DNA from 3 places in the Halomonas aquatica genome. Region 3 is predicted to be linked to each of the others. Evidence: predicted binding sites of a transcription regulator. Region 3 holds the regulator's gene; each other region holds the start of a gene.
The links. The regulator sigma-54, encoded in region 3, starts transcription at its own class of promoters, with help from an activator protein. The targets are predictions, from matches to a motif close to TGGCACNNNNNTTGCTNT.
Positions count from the first base shown of each region.

Region 1: glnA (glutamate--ammonia ligase) is a predicted target of sigma-54. The motif match lies at 2,133-2,150, and genes of this name have one in related genera.
Region 2: ABE960_RS00975 (sugar phosphorylase) is a predicted target of sigma-54. The motif match lies at 1,976-1,993, and genes of this name have one in related genera.

Region 1 covers NZ_JBEGCJ010000004.1:38,011-42,152, forward strand. Annotated here, with positions in the region: gene ABE960_RS09180 (DUF4124 domain-containing protein) at 1-222, opposite strand, end outside; gene glnA (glutamate--ammonia ligase) at 584-1,990, opposite strand; gene typA (translational GTPase TypA) at 2,538-4,142, shown strand, end outside.
Region 2 covers NZ_JBEGCJ010000001.1:229,946-234,087, forward strand. Annotated here, with positions in the region: gene ribD (bifunctional diaminohydroxyphosphoribosylaminopyrimidine deaminase/5-amino-6-(5-phosphoribosylamino)uracil reductase RibD) at 243-1,412, opposite strand; gene nrdR (transcriptional regulator NrdR) at 1,412-1,897, opposite strand; gene ABE960_RS00975 (sugar phosphorylase) at 2,026-3,897, shown strand; gene ABE960_RS00980 (copper chaperone PCu(A)C) at 3,937-4,142, opposite strand, start outside.
Region 3 covers NZ_JBEGCJ010000005.1:293,114-297,255, reverse strand. Annotated here, with positions in the region: gene ptsN (PTS IIA-like nitrogen regulatory protein PtsN) at 1-333, opposite strand, end outside; gene hpf (ribosome hibernation-promoting factor, HPF/YfiA family) at 341-649, opposite strand; gene ABE960_RS12595 (RNA polymerase factor sigma-54) at 820-2,244, opposite strand; gene lptB (LPS export ABC transporter ATP-binding protein) at 2,387-3,112, opposite strand; gene lptA (lipopolysaccharide transport periplasmic protein LptA) at 3,112-3,642, opposite strand; gene lptC (LPS export ABC transporter periplasmic protein LptC) at 3,639-4,142, opposite strand, start outside.

The DNA of each region.
Region 1 (4,142 bases), on a different contig from region 3:
GCCGCCTCCCTCGGCACCCTGGACCTCTGGTGCCATGAGAGCCGGCTCGCTGGTACTGGGCACCACGGTAAGCGGGTCGAGGGTCATCTCCTCGCCTCCACCCTCCGGATTGTCGGTGAATACCACGTTGCCCTGAGCATCCGTGGAGCGATAGATAGTCTGAGCGTGAGCCACCACGCTCACCGACAGGCCCAGCGCCAGTAACACGACTGCCTTTTTCATGCGTCCCTCCCGGGGATCATCGACATCCAGACACCATCCTAGCAATGCGGCGTCCACATGCGTTCAGACTAAACCAGCAGGGGCCGTCACGGAATCCGCATGCGACATCACAGCCAATGTGGATAGGATACCCTTCCGACACCACAAGGCGAGGAGGATTCAGCATGGAAGCATGGCAGACAGTGGTCGCCCTCACGCTGATGGCCGGCATGGCGATGCCACTGGGGGCCGCCGCTGGGCGCGGTGATGGAATTTGCCCTGGGCATCGCCGGCCATATGCTGCTGCCGTAGCAAAAAAAAGAGGCACGCCCCAGGGGCGTGCCTCTTCTGGTGCTGGACGCGGCGCCATGGCGCCGCGGGATCAGCAGCTGTAGTACATGTCGAACTCGACCGGATGGGTCGTCATGCGGATACGCTCGACGTCCTCTTCCTTGAGCTCGATGTAGGCATCGATCATGTCGTCGGTGAAGACGCCACCCTCGACCAGGAAGGCGCGGTCGGCATCCAGTGCCTCCAAGGCCTGGTCCAGGCTCTCGGCCACGGTCGGGATGGACTTGCCCTCTTCCGGCGGCAGGTCATAGAGGTTCTTGTCCATGGCGTCGCCGGGATGAATCTTGTTCTTGATGCCGTCGATGCCGGCCATCAGCATCGCCGCGAAGCACAGGTAGGGGTTGGCGGTCGGGTCCGGGAAACGGGCCTCGATGCGCTTGCCCTTGGGGCTCGCGGTGTAGGGGATGCGAATGGAGGCGGAGCGGTTGCGGGCACTGTAGGCCAGCATCACCGGCGCCTCGAAGCCCGGCACCAGACGCTTGTAGGAGTTGGTGGAGGCGTTGGTGAAGGCGTTCAGGGCACGCGCGTGCTTGATGATGCCACCGATGTAGTAGAGCGCCATCTCGGAGAGGCCCGCGTACTCGTCACCGGCAAACTGGTTGCTGCCATCCTTCCAGAAGGACTGGTGGACGTGCATGCCGCTGCCGTTGTCACCGACCAGGGGCTTGGGCATGAAGGTGGCGGTCTTGCCGTAGGCGTGAGCCACGTTGTGGATGACGTACTTCAGCTCCTGGACCTCGTCGGCCTTCTTGACCAGCGTATTGAACTTCACGCCGATCTCGTTCTGGCCGGCGTTGGACACCTCGTGGTGGTGCACCTCGACGCTCTGGCCGATGGCCTCCAGAGTGTTGCACATGGCGCCACGGATGTCGTGGAAGCTGTCCACAGGCGGGACAGGGAAATAGCCGCCCTTGACCCGCGGACGGTGGCCGAGGTTACCGCCCTCGATGTTGCGGTCGGTGGCCCAGGCGCCTTCCTCGGAGGAGATCTTGTACATGGCGCCTTCGATGTCGGCCTTCCAGTGCACCTCATCGAAGATGAAGAACTCGGGCTCCGGGCCGAAGAAGGCGGTGTCGCCAAGCCCAGTGGACTGCAGGTAGGCCTCGGCGCGCTTGGCGATGGAGCGGGGATCGCGCTCGTAGCCCTGCATGGTGGCCGGCTCGATGATGTCGCAGCGCAGCACCAGGGTAGCGTCCTCGGTGAAGGGGTCGAGGAAGCCGGAACCATCCTCGGGGCGCAGGATCATGTCGGACTCGTTGATGCCCTTCCAGCCGTTGATGGAGGAACCGTCGAACATCTGACCGTTCTCGAAAAACTCCTCGTCGACATCACGGGCCGGAATGGTCACGTGCTGTTCCTTGCCGCGGGTATCGGTGAAGCGCAGGTCGACCCACTTCACGTCATGTTCTTCAATCAGGGCGAGCGTCTTGACAGACATTAGAGTCCTCCACTGTGTAAGCTAGGCTTGAAAGGTTGAGCTGTTGTAATGCAATGGTGCTGGCGAGTCCAGCACGTGTTTGTAGCATGCCGACGGGCCACTGCCCACGGCCGCCATGCGAAAGCATGGCACTGCCAAGCATCATGCAGGCAGCGTGCCAGTTTTGCACCACCGCACGGCATGTTCATGGCAACTTGTTGATAGAAAATATCTTTAGTTTCACCCTCCCCGTGACATCATGCACCAGTATCGCCATTTCACCCCGGCATGCCTAAGACTTAACCATATATAAGCACTTCAATAGTGCGAATAGCTCGAATATTGCACCATGCTGGAACAGCAGGCTCAGCACCAGCCGATCATACCCTGCACGTAAGGCGAGGGTCGCTTCCGGCATAGATTGAACCGAACGATGACTTTTACGCTCTCGGCGAGCTCCCAAGCCACTGATATACGGTCGCAGCACAAGATTCACGGCGACAAGGCTGGTAGCCGTCATCGCCCTGCCTCTATAATGCGCCCCCAATTTTGTCAGCAGGATCCCGTCGTGATCGAGAATCTTCGCAACATCGCCATCATCGCTCACGTCGACCATGGCAAGACCACCCTGGTCGACAAACTGCTCAGCCAGTCAGGCACTCTGGACCGCAAGGCCGAGGGGCAGGAGCGCATCATGGACTCCAATGACCAGGAGAAGGAACGCGGCATCACCATCCTGGCCAAGAACACGGCGATCCACTGGCAGGCCCCCGACGGCCAGGGCTACCACATCAACATCGTCGACACGCCCGGACACGCCGACTTCGGCGGCGAGGTCGAGCGCGTCATGTCCATGGTGGACTCGGTACTGCTGCTGGTCGATGCCGTCGACGGCCCCATGCCGCAGACCCGCTTCGTGACCCAGAAGGCCTTCGATCAGGGCCTCAAGCCCATCGTCGTGGTCAACAAGATCGATCGCCCAGGCGCGCGTCCTGACTGGGTCATCGACCAGATCTTCGACCTCTTCGACAACCTCGGCGCCAGCGACGACCAGCTCGACTTCCCGATCATCTACTGCTCGGCGCTCAACGGCATCGCCGGACCGGATCCGGATGAACTGGCCGAGGACATGACGCCGATGTTCCAGTCCATCGTCGACATCGTCGAGCCGCCCAAGGTAGAGCTCGACGGCCCCTTCCAGATGCAGATCTCCGCCCTGGACTACTCCAGCTACGTGGGTGTCATCGGCCTGGGTCGCATCACCCGCGGCACGGTCAAGCCGAACCAGCAGGTCACCGTGATCAGCAAGGAAGGCAATACCCGCAAGGGCAAGATCGGCCAGGTCATGACCCACCTGGGCCTTGAGCGCGTGCAAACCGACGAAGGCGCCACCGGCGACATCGTCTGCATCACCGGCATCGACGCCCTGGCGATCTCCGACACTCTCTGCGATCCGGCCGCCGTCGAAGCACTGCCGCCGCTCTCCGTGGACGAGCCGACCGTCTCCATGACCTTCCAGGTCAATGACTCGCCCTTCGCCGGCAAGGACGGCAAGTTCGTCACCAGCCGCAACATCAAGGATCGCCTCGAGCAGGAACTGATCCACAACGTGGCGCTGCGGGTCGAGCAGGGCGAGAGCCCGGAAAAGTTCATCGTTTCCGGTCGTGGCGAGCTGCACCTCTCGGTACTGATCGAGACCATGCGCCGCGAAGGCTTCGAGCTGGCCGTGGGCCGCCCCGAGGTGATCATCCGGGAGATCGACGGGGAGAAGCGGGAGCCCTACGAGGAAGTGATCATCGACTGCGAGGAGCAGCACCAGGGCGCCGTCATGGAGGAGATCGGCTACCGCAAGGGCGAACTGGTCAACATGAACCCCGACGGCAAGGGCCGCGTGCGCCTGGACTTCATCATCCCCGCCCGCGGGTTGATCGGCTTCCGCGGCCAGTTCCTGACACTGACCTCCGGCACGGGCATTCTCACCAGCCGCTTCGACCATTACGGCCCCCTCAAGCCCGACGCCTCCATCGAGCGGCGCAACGGCGTGCTGGTCTCCATGGTCCCCGGCAAGGCCCTGGCCTATGCCCTCTATGCCCTGCAGGAACGCGGAAAGCTGATCATCGACCATGGCACCGAGGTCTACGAGGGCATGCTGATCGGCATCAACAATCGGGCC
Region 2 (4,142 bases), on a different contig from region 3:
CGCGTCAGGGTACCGTGGCGCGGCGGCGGGCGCCAGTAGAAGGCGCGGCGGCGGGCGCCAGTGAAGAGCCATCGCGGCGCGGCGGCGGGCGCCAGTGAAGAGCCATCGCGGCGCGGCGGCGAGGGCCGGTCTATGTACTCGAGCTGATCAGGCCAAAGGGCCCGGAATGTCAGACCAGCGAGGAGGCGCTGTGAACCCGTCCATGGGCGCTACCGGCGCCACCCAGGGAGCAGGAACTCCTCTCAGGCCTGCCCCCCGTGCCCCTCACGAGAGGTTGACGAACGCCGCCGGGGCCTGGCGGTGATCCGCCAGTCCTCGCCCACCGCGCGGATATCGAGGATCTCCAGCCCCTTCTGCTGGGCCATAAGGGAGAGGCCCGGCAGCTCGAAGAGCGGGCGGGCCTCGCCGCCGAGCAGGGTCGGCGCCACGAACAGCTGCATCTCGTCGATCAGGTTGGCCTCGAGCATGGCGCCGGCCAGCGTCGCTCCGGTCTCGAGCAGCACCTCATTGGCCTGTTCCTGTGCCGCCAGGTGGTGCAAAAGGGCATCGAGGTCGACCCGGCCATCTTGCCCCGCGGGCATCACCACCACCTCGGCGCCGGCCGCCTCGAGCCTTTCTCGCCGCTCGGTGCCGTGCTCGGCCAGGGTGGCCACCAGGGTGCGGCCGGGCTCGCGCAGGCAGGCCGCCGCCAGCGGGAGCCGCAGGCGGGAATCCACCACCACGCGCAGCGGCTGGCGGGCAGCGATCGCCTCGCCGTCGGGCAGCTCCAGCTGGTCGGAGCGCACGGTGAGCCGGGCATTGTCGAAGATGATCGACTCGACCCCGGTGAGGATGGCGCTGGAACGGGCGCGCAGGCGCTGGACCTCGCGGCGGGCGCGGGGCCCGGTGATCCACTGGGACTCGCCTGAGCGCATGGCGGTTCGCCCGTCCAGGCTCATGGCCATCTTCAGACGCACGAAGGGTCGGCCATGGGACATGCGCATCACGAAGCCGGGATTGAGCGCCAGGGCCTCGTCCTCCAGCACACCCACGTTTACCTCGATGCCGGCCTCCCGCAGCATGGCGATGCCCTGGCCGGCGACCCGGGGGTTGGGGTCCTGCATGGCCACCACGACCCGCTTCACCCCGGCCTCGACCAGCGCCAGGGCGCAAGGGCCGGTGCGTCCCTGGTGGGAACAGGGCTCCAGGGTCACGTAGGCGGTAGCGCCGCGGGCGGCCTCCCCTGCCGCGCGCAGGGCATGGACCTCGGCATGGGGCTCTCCGGCCCGCTCGTGCCAGCCTTCGCCGATGACCCGCCCTGCCTTGACCAGCACGCAGCCGACCCGAGGATTGGGATCGGTGGTATAGAGACCGTGGCGCGCCAGCTTCAGGGCGAGCGCCATCCAGGCCTCGGGCCGGGTCGGTGCAAGCATCAGGACTCTCCGGAGGAGTCGACGGGAAAGCCGGGTTCCTGGGCCAGCCGGTCGATCTCGGCGCGGAACTCGTCGATGTCCTGAAAGCGGCGATAGACCGAGGCGAAGCGGATATAGGCGATCTGATCGAGGCGCTTGAGGGCCTGCATCACCTCCTCGCCGATGTCCCGGGCGTGGATCTCGCGCTCGCCCCGGGCCCGCAGGTGCTGGCGGATGCGCTCCACCGCCGCCTCGATCGACTCGGCACTGACCGGACGCTTCTCAAGGGCGCGCAGCATGCCGGAGCGCAGCTTGCCCTCGTCGAAAACCTCCCGCGTGCCGTCGGACTTGATCACCCGCGGCATCACCAGTTCGGCGGTCTCATAGGTGGTGAAGCGCTCGCCGCAGCCCGCACACTGTCGACGACGCCGCACCTGGTCGCCCTCGACCACCAGGCGGGAGTCGGTCACGCGGGTATCGTTGGCGCCACAGAAGGGGCAATGCATAGGGGGGAACCCGACGTCGATGATAGGGTGTCGCTGCATTGTAACGGTTCACGACGGGAGCGCCCAGCGCATCCGGGATGGCACGGCTCCTGCAAGACCCTGTCATCCCCTGGCCAATGGAAACCACCATGCCCCAGTCACGCTCGCTCGCCAGCCCCCTGGACGAGGCTAGCTTCACCGCCCGCGCCCGGAACCACCTCGACGTCATCTATGGGCCGCGCCGGGAGGAGGTGCTGCGACGCCTGATGACGCTGCTGTCGCACCGGCGCGGTGCCCTGCCCCCCCGCGGGCCTGACGACGACGCCCCATTATGGAGCGAACGTGACCAGTGGCTGATCGGCTACGGCGACAGCCTCCTCAACGGCGACAAACCGCCCCTGGCGGTACTGCACTCCTTCATCGAGGCCCACCTGCCGGATACCTTCAGCGGCGTGCATGTGCTGCCCTTCTTTCCCTGGAGCAGCGACGACGGCTTCTCGGTGATCCACTATCGGGAGGTCGACCCGGCCCTGGGCGACTGGTCCGACATTCGCCGACTGGCCGCCACGGGAGACCTGATCGTCGATCTGGTGCTCAACCATGTCTCCCGGGAGTCGCTGTGGTTCGTCGACTACCTGAGCGGCAGTCTGCCGGGGCGCGACTACTTCATCGAGATGGACCCGGACACCGACCTCTCCGCGGTGGTGCGTCCGCGCAGCAGCCCGCTGCTGGTGCCGGTTCCGACCCGTCGCGGAACTCGCCACCTCTGGGCGACCTTCTCCGAGGACCAGATCGACCTCAACTTTGCCAATCCCGATGTGCTGCTGGAATTCATCGGCATCCTGCTCTTCTACATGGAGCAGGGCGCGCGGGTCATCCGTCTGGATGCCATCGCCTTCCTGTGGAAGGAGCCGGGCACCCCATGCATCCACCTGCCCCAGACCCATGAGGTGGTCCGGCTGCTGCGCGCCGTGGTCGATCACATGGCGCCGGGCACCCTGCTGCTCACCGAGACCAACGTGCCCCATCGGGAGAACATCAGTTACTTTGGTCTGCAACGCCTTTCAGGCGGGGGCCTGGAGGGCCCCAACGAGGGCCTCGATCGATCATCGGAAGAGCAACAAGAGATGCTGGCGACGCCGGACGAGGCGCATCTGGTCTACCAGTTCCCGCTGCCACCCCTGTTACTGCATACCCTGACCAGCGGCGAGGCGGGGACCCTGGCCGGTTGGCTCGAGAGCCTGCCCGAGCTGCCACCTGGCTGCAGCTATCTTAATTTCACCGCCAGCCATGATGGCATCGGCGTCCGGCCGCTGGAGGGCTGGTTGCCGAGCCACGAGTTCGATGCCCTGCTGGAACTGATGCACCGTTTCGGCGGTTTCGTGAGCATGCGCACCGATTCGCAGGGACGGGACATTCCCTACGAGATCAACATCACCTGGTTCGAGGCCATGAAGGGAACCCGCCGCGGTGCCGACCCCTGGCAAGTGGAGCGCTTCCTGTGCAGCCAGCACCTGATGCTGGCCCTGCAGGGCATTCCCGCCCTCTACATCCATTCGCTGACCGCCTCCCTCAACGACCTGGAAGGCGTGGAGCGCACCGGCCGCCTGCGCGCGATCAACCGGCACCGCTGGCAGACCCCCGTGCTCGAGGAACTGCTGGACAGCCGCAACACCCCCACCCGAGAGGTGTTCCTGGCCCTCAAGCGTCGCCTGGCCGTGCGCCGCCAGGAACCCTGCTTCCACCCGGATGCGCGGCAGCGCGTGATCCCGACCCCACCGGAGCTGCTGGTACTGGAGCGTGGCCCACTGGCCGACGGTCGTCGCCTGCTGGCGATCCACAACGTCACCGACCGCCGCCAGCCGCTCGTCCTCGAGGCCCTGGCCACGCCCGGCTGGCACGACCTGATGGAGGATGCGCCCTGGGCCGGAGGAGGGGCCGGAGAAGGGAACGAGGAAGGTACCGCAGAAACAAGCCTGGCTCCCTACCGCAGCCTCTGGCTGGTGGCCCCGGGGCGATAACCGGGGCCGATCGATGGGCGAATAATCAGTGAGCGACAATCAGTGGGCCGAGTGCTTGCCCGTCTCTTCGCCCTTGATCATCTCCATCGGCTTCAAGCGCCTCACCGGCGCCTCTACGACCAGGCGCTCCCCATTGTCCAGGGTCAGGGTCAACTCGACGCGTTCGCCTTCTACCGGGACAGCAGCCAGATCGAACATCATCAGGTGCCAGCCCCCCGGCGCCAGGTGCACGGTCTCGCCGGCCG
Region 3 (4,142 bases):
CTCGTCGGCCTCCTCGGGTACCAGCAGCACGAAGACCAGGTCTACCGGTTCCCCGTCGATGGCATCGAAATCCACCGGTTCGGCCAGCTTGAGGAAGCCGGCGATGGGTGCCTTGCAGTGAGGGTTTCGTGCGTGGGGGATGGCGACCCCGTTGCCGATGCCGGTGCTGCCCAGTCGTTCGCGGCCGATCAGTCGGCTGAAGACCTCCTGGCTGTCGAGGCTCGGCGTGTTCTGGGCAATGAAGGTGCTGAAGAATTCCAGCACTCGCTTCTTGCTCCCCCCCGGCACATCGAAGAGGGTGCGCTCGGGGGGCAGGATGGCGTCCAGTGTCATGACGGAATCAGCGGGCGCCAGCGCCCTGGGCGCGGGCCTGGGCCTTTTCCTTGTGCTTCACCAACTGACGGTCGAGCTTGTCGGCGAGAGCATCGATGGCGGCATACATGTCATTATCCATGGCCTCTGCATGGAGGTCGGCACCGGCGGCATGAAGGGTGCAGGCCGCCTGCTGGCGTTCCTTCTCCACGGAGAGGGTGACCTGCACGTTGGTGATGTTGTCGTAGTGACGCTCGACGCGGGTAAGTTTCTCCTGCACATAGTCACGCAGTGCGTCGGTCAGGTCTACATGGTGGCCGGTGATGTTGACTTGCATGACACGCTCCTTGCTCTTACGGGGTGTGAATCGATTGTAACCCTTTTTGTCGTCCTGCATACCCCCGCGGTCGAGGGGATTGGATTTCTCGCCGAATAGCGTGATTTCAATTGCTTGCGGCAAATTCGGGAGAAAGCATCCGGGTACTGGAGTGCGCCATTGGACCCCGTTCAACGCAGCCGCTTGCGCTCGCTGGAGGAGGGGATTCCCATCGCCTCGCGATATTTCGCTACCGTGCGTCGCGCGACGCCGATGCCGGCCTCATCGAGCAGGGCGACCAGCTTGCTGTCGGAGAGTGGCTTGCGAGGGGCCTCGTCCTGGATCAGCTTGCGAATCCGGGCGCGGATGGCGGTGCTGGAGTGGGCATCACCCTCGCCGTTGCCGCCTCCTACCTGGCTGGAGAAGAAGTACTTGAGCTCGAACATGCCGCGCGGGGTATGGATGAACTTCTGGGTGGTGACTCGCGAGATGGTCGACTCGTGCATCTCCACGACCTGGGCGATATCGGCCAGGATCAGGGGTTTCATGGCCTCCTCGCCATGCTCCAGGAAGTCGATCTGGCGCACCATGATCTCGCGGCCCACCCGCAGCAGCGTATCGTTACGGCTGGAGAGGCTCTTCATCAGCCAGCGCGCCTCCTGCAGGTGGTCCTTGAGGAACTGGTTGTCCTCGCTCTTGTCGGCTCGTCGAATCAGCGCGGCATAGTCGGGCTGGATGCGCAGGCGCGGCATGGCCTCGGGATTGAGTTCTACCTGCCAGCCATCGCGGGCATGCCGCGCGATCAGATCGGGAATCACATAGTCGTTGTCGTTTTCGGTGAAGGCGCTGCCGGGGCGGGGATCCAGCGAGCGTACCAGGTCGATCACCGTGTCGAGGGCCTCATCGTCGAGGCTGAGCCGGCGCTTGAGAAGGCGTCGGTCGTCGCCGGCGAGGGCCTCGAGGAACTGGCGAACCAGGCGGCGGGCCTGGGGCAAGAGCGGTGTGTCATCGGGCAGGGTGGCCAGTTGCAACATCAGGCACTCGCGCAGGTCACGGGCGAAGACCCCAGTGGGCTCGAACTGCTGGAGGCGCAGGAGCACCTGCTCGAGTTCCCGGCTCCTGAGGCCCGCGAGGCCCTGGGCCCTGAGGCCGTCGCGGATCTCCTCCAGGGGCTGGGTGAGGTAGCCGTCGCCGTTCAGGCTGTCGATCAGGCTCTCGGCGATGAGCATCTGGCGCTCGTCCAGGTTGGTCATGGCCAGTTGCCAGGCCAGATGGCCCTGCAGGCTCTGCCCCGACGCCTGACGCTCGAAATCGGGACCCTCGCCACTGCCGCCGGCAGGAACGCTACCAAGGTCCTGATAGGTATCCGACCAGTCGCTGTCGGTGGTGAGTTCGTCGGGAATCTCGCTGGCCCAGTCGTCGTCGGGTGTTTCGTCCACCTCCTCTTCGCCGAAGTCATCTTCGACATCCAGCAGGGGGTTGGAATCCAGCGCCTGCTGAATCTCCTGGCGTAGGTCCAGGGTCGAGAGCTGCAGCAGGGCGATGGCCTGCTGCAGCTGGGGGGTCATGGTCAGCTGGGTGCCGACGCGAAGCTGCAGGGAAGCCTTCATGGCCATGAGAGGAGTTCCCCCGACGTGAGGAAAACTCCCACCCTAGCCCCTGGCCGAGGGGGTTGCAACTGGAAAAATGCAACAATCGTGCCATGCGCAATCTTCATGCCGCTTAGCCATAACGACATTTATATCATGAGATTGGAGTTCAGAGCCGGAAGTCCTGGCCCAGGTAGACCTCGCGGACGCGCTGGTTGGCCAGGATCGCCTCGGCATTGCCCTCGGCGATGATCCGGCCGTCACCGACGATGTAGGCGCTGTCGCAGATATCGAGGGTCTCGCGCACATTGTGGTCGGTGATCAGCACGCCGATTTCTCGGGCCTTGAGCTGGCGGATGATGCCCTTGATCTCGCCCACCGAGATGGGGTCGACGCCGGCGAAGGGTTCGTCGAGCAGGATGAAGGCAGGCTCGGTGGCCAGCGCCCGGGCGATTTCCACGCGTCGCCGTTCGCCACCGGAGAGGCTCATGCCCAGGTTGTCGCGGATGTGCGTCACGTGGAAGTCCCCGAGGAGCTCCTCGAGCCTGGCCTCGCGGCCCCTGCGGTCGAGGTCCGGGCGTGTCTCGAGGATCGCCATGATGTTGTCGGCGACCGACAGCTTGCGAAAGATCGAGGCTTCCTGGGGCAGGTAGCCGATGCCGGCCCTGGCCCGCTCGTGCATGGCTGCGGTCGAGAGGTCCAGGTCGTCGATATGCACCTCGCCGGCATCGGCGCGCACCAGACCGACGATCATGTAGAAGGAGGTAGTCTTGCCGGCCCCGTTGGGGCCGAGCAGGCCGACGATCTGGCCCTGCCCGATGGAGAGGCTGATGTCCTGCACCACTCGGCGACGCTTGTAGCCCTTGGCCAGGTGCTGGGCTCTCAGGGTCTTCATCACTGGCCGCCCTGCTTTGCGGGCTCGAGGGTCATCCGCACCCGCTGGCGCTCCTGTACACCTTCTGCATCGGAGCGGGCCTGGACGACGCGGCGGTCGAGGAAGTATTCGAGGTAGCCACCATCGAAGGTGTCGCCACCCTGATGCAGTTCGGCGCGGTCTATCAGTTCGATGCGGCGCTCGGCGACGTGGTAGATAACGGTGCGGCCCCAGCCGCGGACCATGGGCTCGTCCGGTGCGGGCAGTTGCTCGATGTAGGCGCGCTCGCCGGTGGCGGTGGCTTGACTGAGCTGGCCCTGGTCGTTGCGCCGTATTTCCACACGGTCGCCGGTCAGCTGCATGCTCCCCTGGCGGATGTCCACATTGCCGGTATAGACGGCGGTGCCTTCGCGATCGTCGAGATCGAGCTGATTGGCCTCCACCTCGATCGGGGCGCTGGCGTCACCCTCCAATGCCAGTGCCTGAGCACTGCCTAGCAACAGGCCGATGACGACGAGGGTCGAAAGGGGGGCGAGGGAAGTTCGCGTCATGACTCGGGGTCCTCGTGGGTCTGGGGCGGATGGTGGCCGCGGACATTGTCGGTCAGCCGGGCGCGGTTGTCATGGATCCAGGCGTCGAAGCGCTCGCCGCTCATCCGCTGGGGAGGTTGGCGCAGCACAGCCGGCGTCTCGCTCCAGGCGTGGCCGCTATCGGCATCGAAATGCAGGATCTCGGTGTCCAGTTGCCAGCGCTCCGCAGGGGCCCGGAGCTGCGCATCGCCGGACAGGGTCAGCGGGTTGCCGCCCGTCTCCAGGGTGCCTCTGTCGCCGCGGGCCAGCCAGACTCGGCCCGAGTCGTCCAGCAACTTGCCCTGCGGGCGCTGCAGGCGGGTGATGTCGTCATGGGGGGTGTGGGTCAGCCGCGGAGTGTCGAGGCGCTGGTGGGGCTGCCCCTTTGCATCGAAGCGGGTCAGCCGGGCGTTCTCCAGATAGTAGTCTGGCTCGCCCGACGCGCCCCCCGGCACCGGGCCGGGGAGGGGGGCGTCTTGCAG